One region of the Enterobacter sp. MGH 24 genome, then DNA from elsewhere that is predicted to be linked to it. Evidence: predicted binding sites of a transcription regulator. Region 1 holds the regulator's gene; each other region holds the start of a gene.
What was found. The regulator sigma-54, encoded in region 1, starts transcription at its own class of promoters, with help from an activator protein. The targets are predictions, from matches to a motif close to GTTGGCACANNTTTCGCTNT.

Region 1 (4,236 bases):
TCATCCTGACCGGAAACGCGTATCTGGAACAGCTGGACAGCAACATTACCGGCGACCGAATCACCTATCTGGTGAAAGAGCAAAAAATGCAGGCCTCCAGCGAGAAAGGCAAACGCGTCACGACCGTACTGGTTCCGTCGCAGCTGCAGGACAAAGGCAAAGGCCAGGCCCCGGCACAGAAGAAGAGTAACTAATTCGTTATGGCAACATTAACTGCAAAAAATCTCGCGAAGGCCTATAAGGGCCGCCGTGTCGTAGAAGATGTCAGTCTGACCGTCAACTCCGGCGAAATTGTAGGGCTGCTTGGCCCTAACGGTGCGGGTAAAACCACCACCTTCTACATGGTCGTTGGCATTGTGCCGCGCGATGCCGGCAACATAATCATTGACGATGAAGACATCAGTCTTCTGCCGCTGCACGCGCGAGCGCGTCGCGGGATCGGCTACCTGCCGCAGGAAGCCTCCATTTTCCGTCGTCTTAGCGTTTACGATAACCTGATGGCGGTCCTGCAAATTCGTAACGACCTGACCAGCGAACAGCGTCAGGATCGTGCCAACGAGCTGATGGAAGAGTTCCATATTGAGCATCTGCGTGACAGTCTCGGTCAGGCGCTCTCCGGGGGGGAACGCCGCCGCGTTGAGATTGCGCGTGCGCTGGCCGCAAACCCGAAATTTATCCTTCTGGATGAACCGTTTGCGGGCGTTGACCCGATCTCGGTTATCGATATTAAACGCATCATTGAACACCTGCGTGACAGCGGGCTGGGCGTACTGATCACCGACCACAACGTCCGTGAAACGCTGGCCGTGTGTGAACGCGCGTATATTGTGAGCCAGGGCAATCTGATCGCCCACGGTACGCCGCAGCAGATCCTCGAAGACGATCATGTTAAGCGCGTCTATCTTGGGGAAGACTTCAGACTCTGATAGGGTAGAGGTAACGTAACGCCGAACCGGAGAAAAATGCTCTGAACATGAAGCAAGGTTTGCAATTAAGGCTCAGCCAACAACTGGCGATGACGCCGCAGCTACAGCAGGCAATTCGCCTGTTGCAACTGTCCACGTTAGAACTTCAGCAGGAGCTCCAGCAGGCGCTGGACAGCAACCCCCTGCTGGAACAAACCGATCTTCATGACGAGGTAGATACCCAGCAATCGCAGGATACAGAAGCGCTCGACACCGCGGATGCACTCGAACAAAAAGAGATGCCCGACGAGCTTCCGCTGGATGCCAGCTGGGATGAAATCTACACCGCCGGAACCCCTTCCGGTACGCGTGCAGACTACCAGGACGATGAGCTACCGGTCTATCAGGGAGAAACCACCCAGTCGCTGCAGGATTACCTGATGTGGCAGGTGGAACTCACCCCCTTCTCCGATACCGACCGCGCGATTGCCACCTCAATTGTCGATGCCGTTGACGACACCGGCTATTTGACCGTCACGCTGGACGATATTCTGGAAAGCATGGGCGATGAAGAGATTGAGCTTGAGGAGATCGAAGCCGTTCTGAAGCGCATTCAGCGTTTCGATCCGGTAGGCGTGGCTGCAAAAGATCTGCGCAATTGCCTGCTGATCCAGCTTTCCCAGTTCAGCAAAGAGACGCCATGGATCGACGAGGCGCGCTTAATCATCAGCGATCATCTGGATCTGTTGGCTAACCACGATTTCCGCTCCCTGATGCGCGTCACGCGCCTGAAGGAAGAGGTGCTGAAAGAAGCGGTGAATCTGATCCAGTCGCTCGATCCGCGCCCGGGTCAGTCGATCCAGACCAGCGAGCCCGAGTACGTCATCCCGGACGTGCTGGTCAGAAAACACAATGACCGCTGGGTCGTTGAACTGAATTCAGACAGCATTCCTCGCCTGCAAATCAACCAGCAGTACGCCTCCATGTGCACCAGCGCGCGTAACGACTCCGACAATCAATATATTCGTAGCAATCTTCAGGAAGCACGATGGCTGATCAAAAGTCTTGAGAGCCGAAATGATACGCTGCTGCGCGTCAGTCGCTGTATTGTGGAACAGCAGCAGGCGTTCTTTGAGCAGGGCGAAGAGTTTATGAAACCGATGGTACTGGCGGATATCGCCCAGGCCGTCGAAATGCATGAATCAACCATTTCCCGTGTCACCACGCAGAAGTATCTGCACAGTCCACGCGGTATTTTTGAGCTTAAGTATTTCTTCTCCAGCCATGTGAATACCGAGGGCGGCGGCGAAGCGTCGTCAACGGCCATTCGTGCTCTGGTGAAGAAGTTGATCGCCGCGGAGAACCCCGCGAAGCCACTAAGCGACAGTAAGTTAACCACCATGCTGTCCGATCAGGGTATTATGGTGGCACGTCGTACTGTTGCGAAGTATCGAGAGTCTTTATCCATTCCGCCGTCCAACCAGCGTAAACAGCTGGTCTGACACAACCGATAAGGAAGACACTATGCAGCTCAACATCACTGGACAAAACGTCGAAATTACCGAGGCTTTACGCGACTTCGTGAACGCGAAGTTTGCAAAACTCGAACAGTATTTCGAAAGGATCAATCAGGTCTATATTGTGTTGAAAGTGGAGAAAGTGACTCATATCTCGGATGCCACCCTGCATGTTAACGGGGGTGAACTGCATGCCAGTGCGGAAGGGCAAGACATGTACGCTGCTATCGACGGCTTGATTGATAAGCTTGCACGACAGCTCAATAAACATAAAGATAAACTGAAACAACACTAATTGTCCGGGCAGTTAACGGGTGCAGGACGGCCTGTTGTGAAACACAACAGGCCATTTGTACAGTTAGCGCTTAGGTGAAATTATGATGAACAACGATTCCGCTCTTCAACTGAGCAATGTCCTTAACCAGGAATGTACCCGCAGTGCGGTTCACTGCCAGAGCAAAAAACGTGCGCTGGAGATCATCAGTGAACTGGCTGCCAAACAGCTGGGCCTGCCGCCACAGGTGGTGTTCGAAGCGATTCTGACCCGTGAAAAAATGGGCAGTACCGGTATCGGCAACGGCATCGCGATCCCGCACGGCAAACTGGAAGAGGATACCCTGCGTGCCGTTGGTGTGTTTGTGCAGCTTGAAACACCTATCGCCTTCGATGCTATTGATAACCAGCCCGTCGATCTCCTCTTCGCGCTGCTGGTGCCTGCCGACCAGACGAAAACCCATTTGCATACGCTGTCGCTGGTCGCAAAACGTCTGGCCGATAAAACCATATGCCGTCGACTGCGCTCGGCCCAAAGTGATGAAGAGCTCTATCAAATTATCACTGAAGCAGAAGGCAATCAGGATGATGCATAATCAGGAGATGGCCTTCACATCTGTTGTCCTGAGGAGAAACGGAACATGGTGCTGATGATTGTCAGTGGCCGTTCAGGGTCGGGGAAATCCGTTGCTCTGCGCGCGCTGGAAGACATGGGTTTTTACTGCGTCGATAACCTGCCGGTCGTGTTGTTGCCCGACCTGGCCCGCACGCTTGCGGAGAGACAAACCTCTGCCGCCGTCAGTATCGACGTCCGTAACATGCCGGAATCGCCCGAGATCTTCGAACAGGCCATGAGCAACCTGCCTGATACATTCTCGCCACAGCTGCTGTTCCTTGATGCAGACCGCAATACGCTGATCCGCCGCTACAGCGATACCCGTCGTTTGCACCCGCTTTCCAGTAAGAACCTCTCTCTGGAGAGCGCTATCGATGAAGAGAGTGACCTGCTGGAGCCGCTGCGTTCTCGTGCCGACCTGATTGTCGACACCTCTGAGATGTCCGTTCACGAGCTGGCGGAAATGCTGCGTACCCGGTTGTTGGGTAAGCGCGAGCGTGAACTGACGATGGTGTTCGAATCCTTCGGCTTTAAGCACGGTATTCCGATTGATGCGGATTACGTTTTTGACGTGCGCTTCCTGCCGAACCCGCACTGGGATCCAAAGCTGCGTCCAATGACCGGTCTGGATAAACCCGTCGCGGCCTTCCTCGACCGGCACACAGAAGTTCACAATTTTATCTACCAGACGCGAAGCTACCTTGAGCTATGGTTACCTATGCTGGAGACAAACAATCGTAGCTACCTCACGGTGGCGATTGGCTGTACCGGCGGTAAACATCGTTCGGTTTACATCGCCGAACAGCTGGCCGACTATTTCCGCTCGCGCGGGAAGAACGTTCAGTCCCGTCATCGCACGCTGGAAAAACGTAAAACATGACCGTAAAACAAACCGTTGAGATCACCAATAAGCTGGGCATGCATG
Region 2 (4,236 bases), 510 kb from region 1:
TGCCAGCGAGCAGACCAAAGCCGAGCACGCTCAGCAGCCAGACGTCGTTCCCCAGCGGATGCCCGTTGAGCGCAGCGAAGTCCAGCGTGCCAAAGCGTTGCCACACCAGCCAGCAGGCCAGCGTCAGCAGCAGCGTTCCGAGTCGTCCCAGCGCAAACCACAGCTTGCCGGAGGCGCTGCAGCCCGTCAGGAACACGCCGCACAGCGCCATGATTTCCGCCATCACCACCAGCGCGCCGAGGTTGCTGGCGATAACGGTGCAGACCGCCGCCGCCATCAGCAGGTTAACCAGCAGGCCGTTAGCCCTGGCGTGCGGATGGCGGTGCCAGTCGATATTGAACAGGCTGATAAACAGCCCGCACAGGCCAAACGTCACCAGCCAGATGGCGTTCAGGGGCGTGATCTCAACGGTGTGGCGAATCAGCGGCATCACGCTCTCAGCGGACTGGCCGCCGAGCAGGACAACGCCGCCTGCCGCCAGCGTCATCAGGCTAGCGACCGCCCCGCCGAGCCCGGCGATCGCGCCGCTCAGGGTTTTATGGAATGAGAAGATCAGCGCCAGAACAGCGGCGCCAGCAAAACAGGCTACCGCGCTGGTAATCATCATCGCCGCGTTCATTTCGCCCCCTCGTTAAGCGCCTGTAGAAGAGAAAGATCGCCAAAATCACTGTTGATGGTCAGCTCGCGTTTACGCTTGCTGGTACGGGCGATGTCGCGAATGTTAACCAGAATCAACGCCTTAGTCGGACAGGTGCGCACGCATGCCGGGCCCTGCTCATCGAAGCTGCACAGGTCGCATTTCACCGCAACGGCGCGGATGCCGGGCACCCAGTCCAGCAGCGTGCTTACGCGTGCAGGCGCCGGTGGCGCGGGCGGGGCTTTTGGCGAGTTGGCGTTCGCCGGAATATGCAGCGGACGGCTGCCGGAAAATTCAATCGCGCCGAACGGGCAGGCAATGCCGCACAGCTTGCAGCTTACGCACAGGCTTTCGTTCAGCTGGACAGCGCCATCCACGCGGGTGATGGCATTCACAGGGCAGACGCCCGCGCAGGGGGCGTCTTCACAGTGATGGCAGAGCTGCGGGGCAGACTCTTTTTCATTACGCATGACGTGCAGGCGCGGCATGGACTGCAGCCCATGCAGGCGATGCGTTTCCGAACACGCCGCCTCACAGGTTCGACAGCCAATACAGACCGTCGAGTCAGCAATTACAAAACGGTTCACCGGGTTATCCTCTGGTGATAGTCATTTTTGACGAAAAACTGTCTTGTCGACACTTCTCGACACGCAGGAGTCAGGCCACGTTCGCTGAGGCATTTCCGTCCATCAGCTGCTTCAGGTTGACCGGGAGATCGTGCTCAACGGCGGCGTACAGGCCGTTATAGACCGGCGCGATTTTTTCCAGATAGTGCTCCAGCACCTGCTGGCGATCGCGGTTGCTGACGTGGCCGTCCACCATGCCGTCGGCCATCAGCTGCGCCTTCGCAATACACTGTTTTTCCCCGTCTTTTGTCTCGAGGTGGTACTCAATGGTGTGGCTGTTGAAGTTATCCGCCAGGGTAACGTTGATGATGAAATGGCCGAACAGGACGAAGCGCATATCGCCCTGCGCCGCGCAGCTCATCGCGTGGTGAAGACGCGCTTTCGAGAGGGTTATGCCCTGAACCAGAGAGTTGCAGTAGAGGTGCCACTGGTCCTGCAGCTGCTGATGACGCTGCGCGATGTAATCCGCTTTTTCGCTGATTTCCCAAATAGTCATAGAAGGTATCCGTGTAATGGAGATAGCGGCTGTTAAGCAGATTCCATGCCAGTTTTTATATTTATGATTTTAAAGAGATTTAATCGCAAAGCTGCTGTCAACGCCGCGGTGTCGACGTGTCATTTCGACAGCGTTGACATCGTCACGCCCTAACAAAAATCAAGCTGGCACCGTTATTGCATTCAATGGCGCAATTCATTGAGGAGGCGTCATGCACGAAATCACCCTCTGCCAGCGGGCTCTGGAGCTTATCGAACAGCAGGCAGTGCAAAACCACGCGAAGCGCGTCACCGGCGTCTGGCTGAAGGTCGGGGCGTTTTCCTGCGTCGAGACCAGCGCCCTGCATTTCTGTTTTGAGCTGGTGTGTCGCGGCACGCTGGCGGAAGGCTGCGAACTCCATATCGAAGAGCAGCAGGCGGAGTGCTGGTGCGGGCAGTGTCAGCAGTACGTCACCCTGCTGTCATCGAAGGTTCAGCGCTGTCCGCAGTGCCAGGGCACCGGTCTTCGCATCGTGGCGGACGACGGCATGCAGATCCAACGCCTCGAAATCGAGAAGGAGTAAAGTATGTGTAGCACCTGCGGTTGCGCCGAAGGCAACCTGTATATAGAAGGGGATGAACACCGTCCCCATTCCGCGTTTCGCTCCGCGCCCTTTTCCCCTGCCCCGCGTCCTGCGGCGGCGCTGACCGGCATTACCTTCGCCCCGCAGCGCTCCGACGCTGGCGACCTGCACTACGGCCACGGCGAAGCGGGGACCCACGCGCCGGGCATCAGCCAGCGCCAGATGCTGGAGGTGGAAATCAACGTGCTGGACAAAAATAACCAGCTCGCCGCCCGCAACCGCGCCCGCTTTGCCGCCCGCAAACAGCTGGTGCTGAACCTGGTCTCCAGCCCCGGCTCCGGCAAAACCACGCTGCTGACCGAAACGCTCAAGCGCCTGAACGGGCGCGTCCCCTGCGCGGTGATAGAAGGCGACCAGCAGACCGTTAACGACGCGGCGCGCATTCGCGAAACCGGCACCCCGGCGATTCAGGTTAATACCGGCAAAGGCTGCCACCTGGATGCGCAGATGATTGCCGACGCCGCCCCGCGCCTGCCGCTGGCGGATAACGGCATTCTGTTTATTGAAAACGTCGGCAACCTGGTCTGCCCGGCAAGCTTTGACCTGGGTGAACGGCATAAAGTCGCGGTGCTTTCGGTGACCGAAGGCGAAGACAAGCCGCTGAAGTATCCGCATATGTTTGCCGCCGCCTCCCTCATGCTGCTGAACAAAGTCGACCTGCTGCCATACCTGAACTTCGACGTGGATAAGTGCCTGGCATATGCCCGTGAAGTGAACCCGGAGATTGAGATCCTGCTGGTCTCCGCCACGCGCGGCGACGGCATGGACGGCTGGCTAGAGTGGCTGGAGAACGAACGATGTGCATAGGCGTACCTGGACAAATTCACGCCATCGACGGTAATCAGGCCAAAGTGGAGGTCTGCGGCATCCTGCGCGACGTGGACCTGACGCTGGTGGGCAGCAGCGATGAAACGGGCGCCTCGCGTCTCGGCCAGTGGGTGCTGGTCCACGTGGGGTTCGCCATGAGCGTGATTAACGAAGCGGAAGCCCGCGACACGCTGGATGCGTTGCAAAACATGTTCGACGTGGAGCCTGACGTGGGCGCGCTGCTGTACGGCGAGGAGCGATAGCACATGCGTTACGTTGATGAATACCGCGCCCCGGAGCAGGTGCTGCAGCTTATCGGACACCTGAAAACGCGCGCGGCGCTGCTGGACTACACGACAGAAAGACCGCTGCGGATCATGGAGGTGTGCGGCGGGCACACGCACGCCATCTTCAAATTTGGCCTCGACCAGCTGCTCCCGGAGAACATCGAGTTTATCCACGGCCCCGGCTGCCCGGTCTGCGTTCTGCCGATGGGGCGCATCGACAGCTGTATTGAGATTGCCAGCCAGCCCGACGTCATTTTCTGCACCTTTGGCGACGCGATGCGCGTGCCGGGGAAAAATGGTTCGCTGCTGCAGGCGAAAGCGCGCGGCGCAGACATCCGGATCGTCTATTCGCCGATGGATGCCCTGACGCTGGCAGCGGATAACCCCGCGCGCAAGGTGGTGTTTTTTGGCCTGGGGTTTGAAACCACCATGCCCGCCACCGCCATCACGCTGCAGCAGGCGAAAGCGCGCGGCGTCGAGAATTTTTTCTTCTTCTGCCAGCACATTACGCTCATCCCCACCCTGCGCAGCCTGCTGGAAGAGCCAGGCAACGGCATTGACGCCTTTCTGGCACCGGGCCACGTCAGCATGGTGATTGGCACAGACGCCTACGGTTTTATCGCTGAACAGTACAATCGTCCGTTAGTGGTGGCTGGTTTCGAACCACTTGATCTACTGCAAGGTGTCACCATGCTGGTTGAGCAGAAAATAGCGGCCCTGAGTACCGTGGAAAATCAGTACCGCCGCGTGGTGCCGGATGC
Region 3 (4,236 bases), 1.6 Mb from region 1:
CATGGCGCGTATGCAGACGCTGCGCCTCGACGGTTTCCTGCTGCGTCCGCTGCTTAGCCTTTTCTCTGCGCTGGTGCTTTGTGGGCTGCTGATGCTCTTTGGCCTGAGCTCAAACGGTACGATTGAAGTGGGCGTGCTGTACGCCTTTATCAGCTATCTGGGACGCCTTAACGAGCCGTTGATCGAGCTCACCACCCAGCAATCAATGCTGCAACAGGCGGTTGTCGCCGGTGAGCGCGTGTTTGAGCTGATGGACAGGCCGCGCCAGGCCTATGGCAATGACGAGCGGCCTCTGCAAAGTGGGACTATCGCCTTTGATAACGTTTCGTTTGCCTATCGCGAAGACCGGCTGGTGTTGCAGGACATCAGGCTTGACGTTCCATCACGCGGTTTCGTGGCGCTGGTGGGGCATACCGGCAGCGGTAAGAGCACGCTTGCCAGCCTGTTGATGGGCTATTACCCGGTCACGCAAGGTGAAATCCGCCTCGACGGGCGCCCGCTCGCGTCTCTCAGCCACACCGTGTTACGCAAAGGCGTTGCGATGGTGCAGCAGGATCCGGTCGTGCTGGCCGATACCTTCTACGCCAACGTGACCCTGGGCCGAGACTACACCCAGGAGCAGGTCTGGGACGTGCTGGAAAAAGTGCAGCTGGCAGAGCTGGCGCGCGGGTTTAGCGATGGAATCAATACCAAACTGGGCGAGCAGGGGAACAATCTCTCCGTTGGGCAAAAGCAGCTCCTGGCGCTGGCGCGGGTGCTGATTGAAACGCCGCAGATACTGATTCTGGATGAAGCGACGGCCAGTATTGACTCCGGCACCGAGCAGGCCATCCAGCAGGCGCTGGATGCGGTACGCGATCATACGACGCTGGTGGTGATTGCCCACCGTCTTTCCACCATCGTCGACGCGGATACCATTCTGGTGCTAAATCGCGGACAGGCCGTTGAGCGCGGTACGCACCGCGAACTGCTGGAAGCAAAAGGGCGCTACTGGCAGATGTACCAGCTGCAGCTGGCGGGCGAAGAGCTGGCGGCCAGCGTGCGCGATGAAGAGTCGCTTAGCGCCTGATGCACTAAAATGAGGCGACGCGCTAACAGTCATTCCTGTTGGTGCAAAACTGAAACGCACCCTGCACCGGCATGGTGCGTTTTTTTTTCACCAGGCCGTTTAACAGTACCGTGTAACGCTCATCGCACCGTTGTTCCCCCTCGTTTTCATTTCTGGCACACCCCTTGCAATACCTTCTGCGTAAGCTGCGGCCATTACCGAATTCTGACTGGAGGGGATCTATGAAGCTGGTTACGGTTGTAATCAAACCATTCAAACTCGAAGACGTTCGCGAAGCGTTGTCTTCAATGGGTATTCAGGGACTGACTGTCACCGAAGTGAAAGGCTTTGGTCGTCAGAAGGGGCATGCCGAGCTTTATCGCGGGGCGGAATACAGCGTTAACTTTCTGCCAAAAGTAAAAATTGATGTCGCGATTGCTGACGATCAGCTTGATGAGGTCATTGATGTCATTAGCAAAGCGGCCTATACCGGCAAAATTGGCGACGGCAAAATTTTCGTTGCCGAACTGCAGCGCGTCATTCGCATCCGTACCGGCGAATCTGACGAAGCGGCTCTGTAAGTAACTCCTGGCACACAGTGATAGGGATCGAGAAAATGAAGATAGCAACACTCAAAACGGGTCTGGGTTCGCTGGCACTGCTGCCGGGCCTGGCGCTGGCTGCTCCTGCGGTGGTCGACAAAGCCGATAACGCCTTTATGATGATCAGCACCGCGCTGGTGCTATTCATGTCAATTCCAGGCATTGCGCTGTTCTACGGCGGCCTGATCCGTGGCAAAAACGTTCTCTCCATGCTGACGCAGGTTGCCGTGACGTTCGCACTGGTCTGCGTGCTGTGGGTGGTTTACGGTTACTCGCTGGCGTTCGGCACGGGCAACGCGTTCTTTGGTAACTTCGACTGGGTGATGCTGAAAAATATTGAGCTGACCGCGCTGATGGGCAGTTTCTATCAGTACATCCACGTTGCGTTCCAGGGCTCTTTCGCTTGTATTACCGTCGGGCTGATTGTGGGCGCGCTCGCCGAGCGTATTCGTTTCTCTGCCGTCCTGATCTTCGTGGTGGTCTGGCTGACGCTCTCCTATGTGCCAATTGCGCATATGGTCTGGGGTGGCGGTCTGCTGGCAACGCACGGTGCGCTGGACTTCGCTGGCGGTACCGTTGTACACATCAACGCCGCGGTAGCGGGTCTGGTGGGTGCCTACCTGATTGGCAAACGCGTGGGCTTCGGTAAAGAAGCGTTCAAACCGCACAACCTGCCGATGGTGTTTACCGGTACGGCTATCCTCTACTTTGGCTGGTTTGGCTTCAACGCCGGCTCAGCAAGTGCCGCGAACGAAATCGCCGCGCTGGCCTTCGTGAACACCGTTGTGGCCACGGCGGGTGCAATCCTCTCCTGGGTGTTTGGCGAGTGGGCGGTACGCGGTAAACCCTCTCTGCTGGGTGCCTGTTCGGGTGCCATTGCCGGTCTGGTTGGCATCACCCCGGCGTGTGGTTATGTCGGCGTAGGCGGTGCGCTGCTGGTCGGTCTGGTGTCTGGTCTGGCGGGTCTGTGGGGCGTTACCGCACTGAAACGCGTGCTGCGCGTTGACGACCCATGCGATGTGTTTGGTGTCCACGGCGTGTGCGGCATCGTGGGTTGTATCATGACCGGTATCTTCGCCGCGAAATCACTCGGTGGCGTGGGCTACGCAGAAGGCGTCACCATGGTTCATCAGCTGCTGGTACAGCTGGAAAGTATTGCTATCACCGTTGTCTGGTCTGCCGTTGTCGCTTTCATTGGCTACAAACTGGCGGACATGACGGTCGGTCTGCGCGTACCGGAAGAGCAGGAACGCGAAGGTCTGGACGTCAACAGCCACGGCGAGAATGCGTATAACGCCTGATCTGAGCGATTTGCCGGGTGGCAGCTTCGCCTTACCCGGCCTACAACTGCACAATCCGTAGGCCCGGTAAGCGTAGCGCCACCGGGCTTTTTACATCAACCTCTGTTACGCATCACCCCTTCCTGCACCGTAGAAGCGACAAGCACGCCGTCCTGCGTATAAAACTCCCCGCGCACAAACCCGCGCGCGCTCGACGCTGACGTACTCTCCACGCTATAAAGCAGCCACTCATTCATGTTGAACGGACGGTGGAACCACATGGAGTGATCGATCGTTGCGACCTGCATCCCTTTTTCCAGAAAACCAACGCCGTGCGGCTGCAGCGCCACCGGCAGGAAGTTGAAATCTGACGCATAGCCCAGCAGATACTGATGCACGCGGAAATCTTCCGGCACGGTCCCGTTGGCACGGATCCAGACCTGGCGTTTTGGCTCGGCGGTATGGCCTTTCATCGGGTTATGGAATTCAACCGGGCGGATCTCCAGCGGCTTATCGCAGAGAAACTTCTCTTTGACCTGCGGCGGAAGCAAATGCGCCAGCGCGCGGGCGATATCCGTCTCTGATTTTAAAGAGTCGGGTGACGGAGCCGGGGGCATCACTTTTTGATGCTCGTAGCCGGGTTCCGGCGCCTGGAAAGAGGCGGTCATATAAAAGATCGGTTTACCGTTCTGAATGGCCGCTACGCGGCGTGCGCTGAAGCTGTTGCCGTCTCGCAGGACTTCAACGTCATAGACTATCGGTTTCGCGCTATCGCCAGGGCGTAAGAAGTAGCTGTGGAATGAATGCACCAGACGGTCTGCCGGGACAGTCTCCTTTGCTGCGTACAGTGCTTGTCCGACGACTTGCCCCCCGAAGACCTGGCGTAAGCCGAGATCTTCGCTCTGTCCGCGAAAGAGTCCTTCCTCAATTTTTTCCAGATTCAGTAATGTCAGCAGATTGTTCAGTGCCTGACTCATAGTTGTCCTCAATAAACGCCGTAGCGAAAGATAGGCAGAGTATAACGCAGAAATGAAAGTGGTCCGATGGGTAGAATAATCTGAATATCGGCACGTTTTCAGGCATAAATCGGTGATCTGTGCCACACTTGAATACGTTATGTGATTGAAACGACATCGGATGGGATCGATCCCGCTGGTGCATTGATAAGGAGACTTCAATGAAACTCGTGCCCATGCTAAGTGGTGTAGCTATTGCGGTGGCGTTGTCCGCCTGTGCCGGTAAGAGCGCCCAGGTGCCGGTACCAGCAGCAGACCCGAACGGGATTAACACCCTTTCGCAGCAATCC

Region 2: the regulator sigma-54 is predicted to act here: its motif matches at 1,923-1,942, upstream of hypA (hydrogenase maturation nickel metallochaperone HypA).
Region 3: the regulator sigma-54 is predicted to act here: its motif matches at 1,221-1,240, upstream of glnK (P-II family nitrogen regulator).

The regions. Positions count from the first base shown of each region.
Region 1 covers NZ_KI535657.1:895,878-900,113, forward strand. The annotation lists gene lptA (lipopolysaccharide ABC transporter substrate-binding protein LptA) at 1-194, shown strand, start outside; gene lptB (LPS export ABC transporter ATP-binding protein) at 201-926, shown strand; gene rpoN (RNA polymerase factor sigma-54) at 974-2,407, shown strand; gene hpf (ribosome hibernation promoting factor) at 2,430-2,717, shown strand; gene ptsN (PTS IIA-like nitrogen regulatory protein PtsN) at 2,800-3,291, shown strand; gene rapZ (RNase adapter RapZ) at 3,337-4,191, shown strand; gene npr (PTS phosphocarrier protein NPr) at 4,188-4,236, shown strand, end outside.
Region 2 covers NZ_KI535657.1:387,937-392,172, forward strand. The annotation lists gene hycC (formate hydrogenlyase subunit 3) at 1-619, opposite strand, end outside; gene L370_RS19885 (4Fe-4S dicluster domain-containing protein) at 616-1,224, opposite strand; gene hycA (formate hydrogenlyase regulator HycA) at 1,295-1,759, opposite strand; gene hypA (hydrogenase maturation nickel metallochaperone HypA) at 1,971-2,321, shown strand; gene hypB (hydrogenase nickel incorporation protein HypB) at 2,325-3,188, shown strand; gene L370_RS19865 (HypC/HybG/HupF family hydrogenase formation chaperone) at 3,179-3,451, shown strand; gene hypD (hydrogenase formation protein HypD) at 3,455-4,236, shown strand, end outside.
Region 3 covers NZ_KI535657.1:2,498,527-2,502,762, forward strand. The annotation lists gene L370_RS10150 (SmdB family multidrug efflux ABC transporter permease/ATP-binding protein) at 1-1,069, shown strand, start outside; gene glnK (P-II family nitrogen regulator) at 1,291-1,629, shown strand; gene amtB (ammonium transporter AmtB) at 1,665-2,951, shown strand; gene tesB (acyl-CoA thioesterase II) at 3,047-3,907, opposite strand; gene L370_RS10130 (YbaY family lipoprotein) at 4,108-4,236, shown strand, end outside.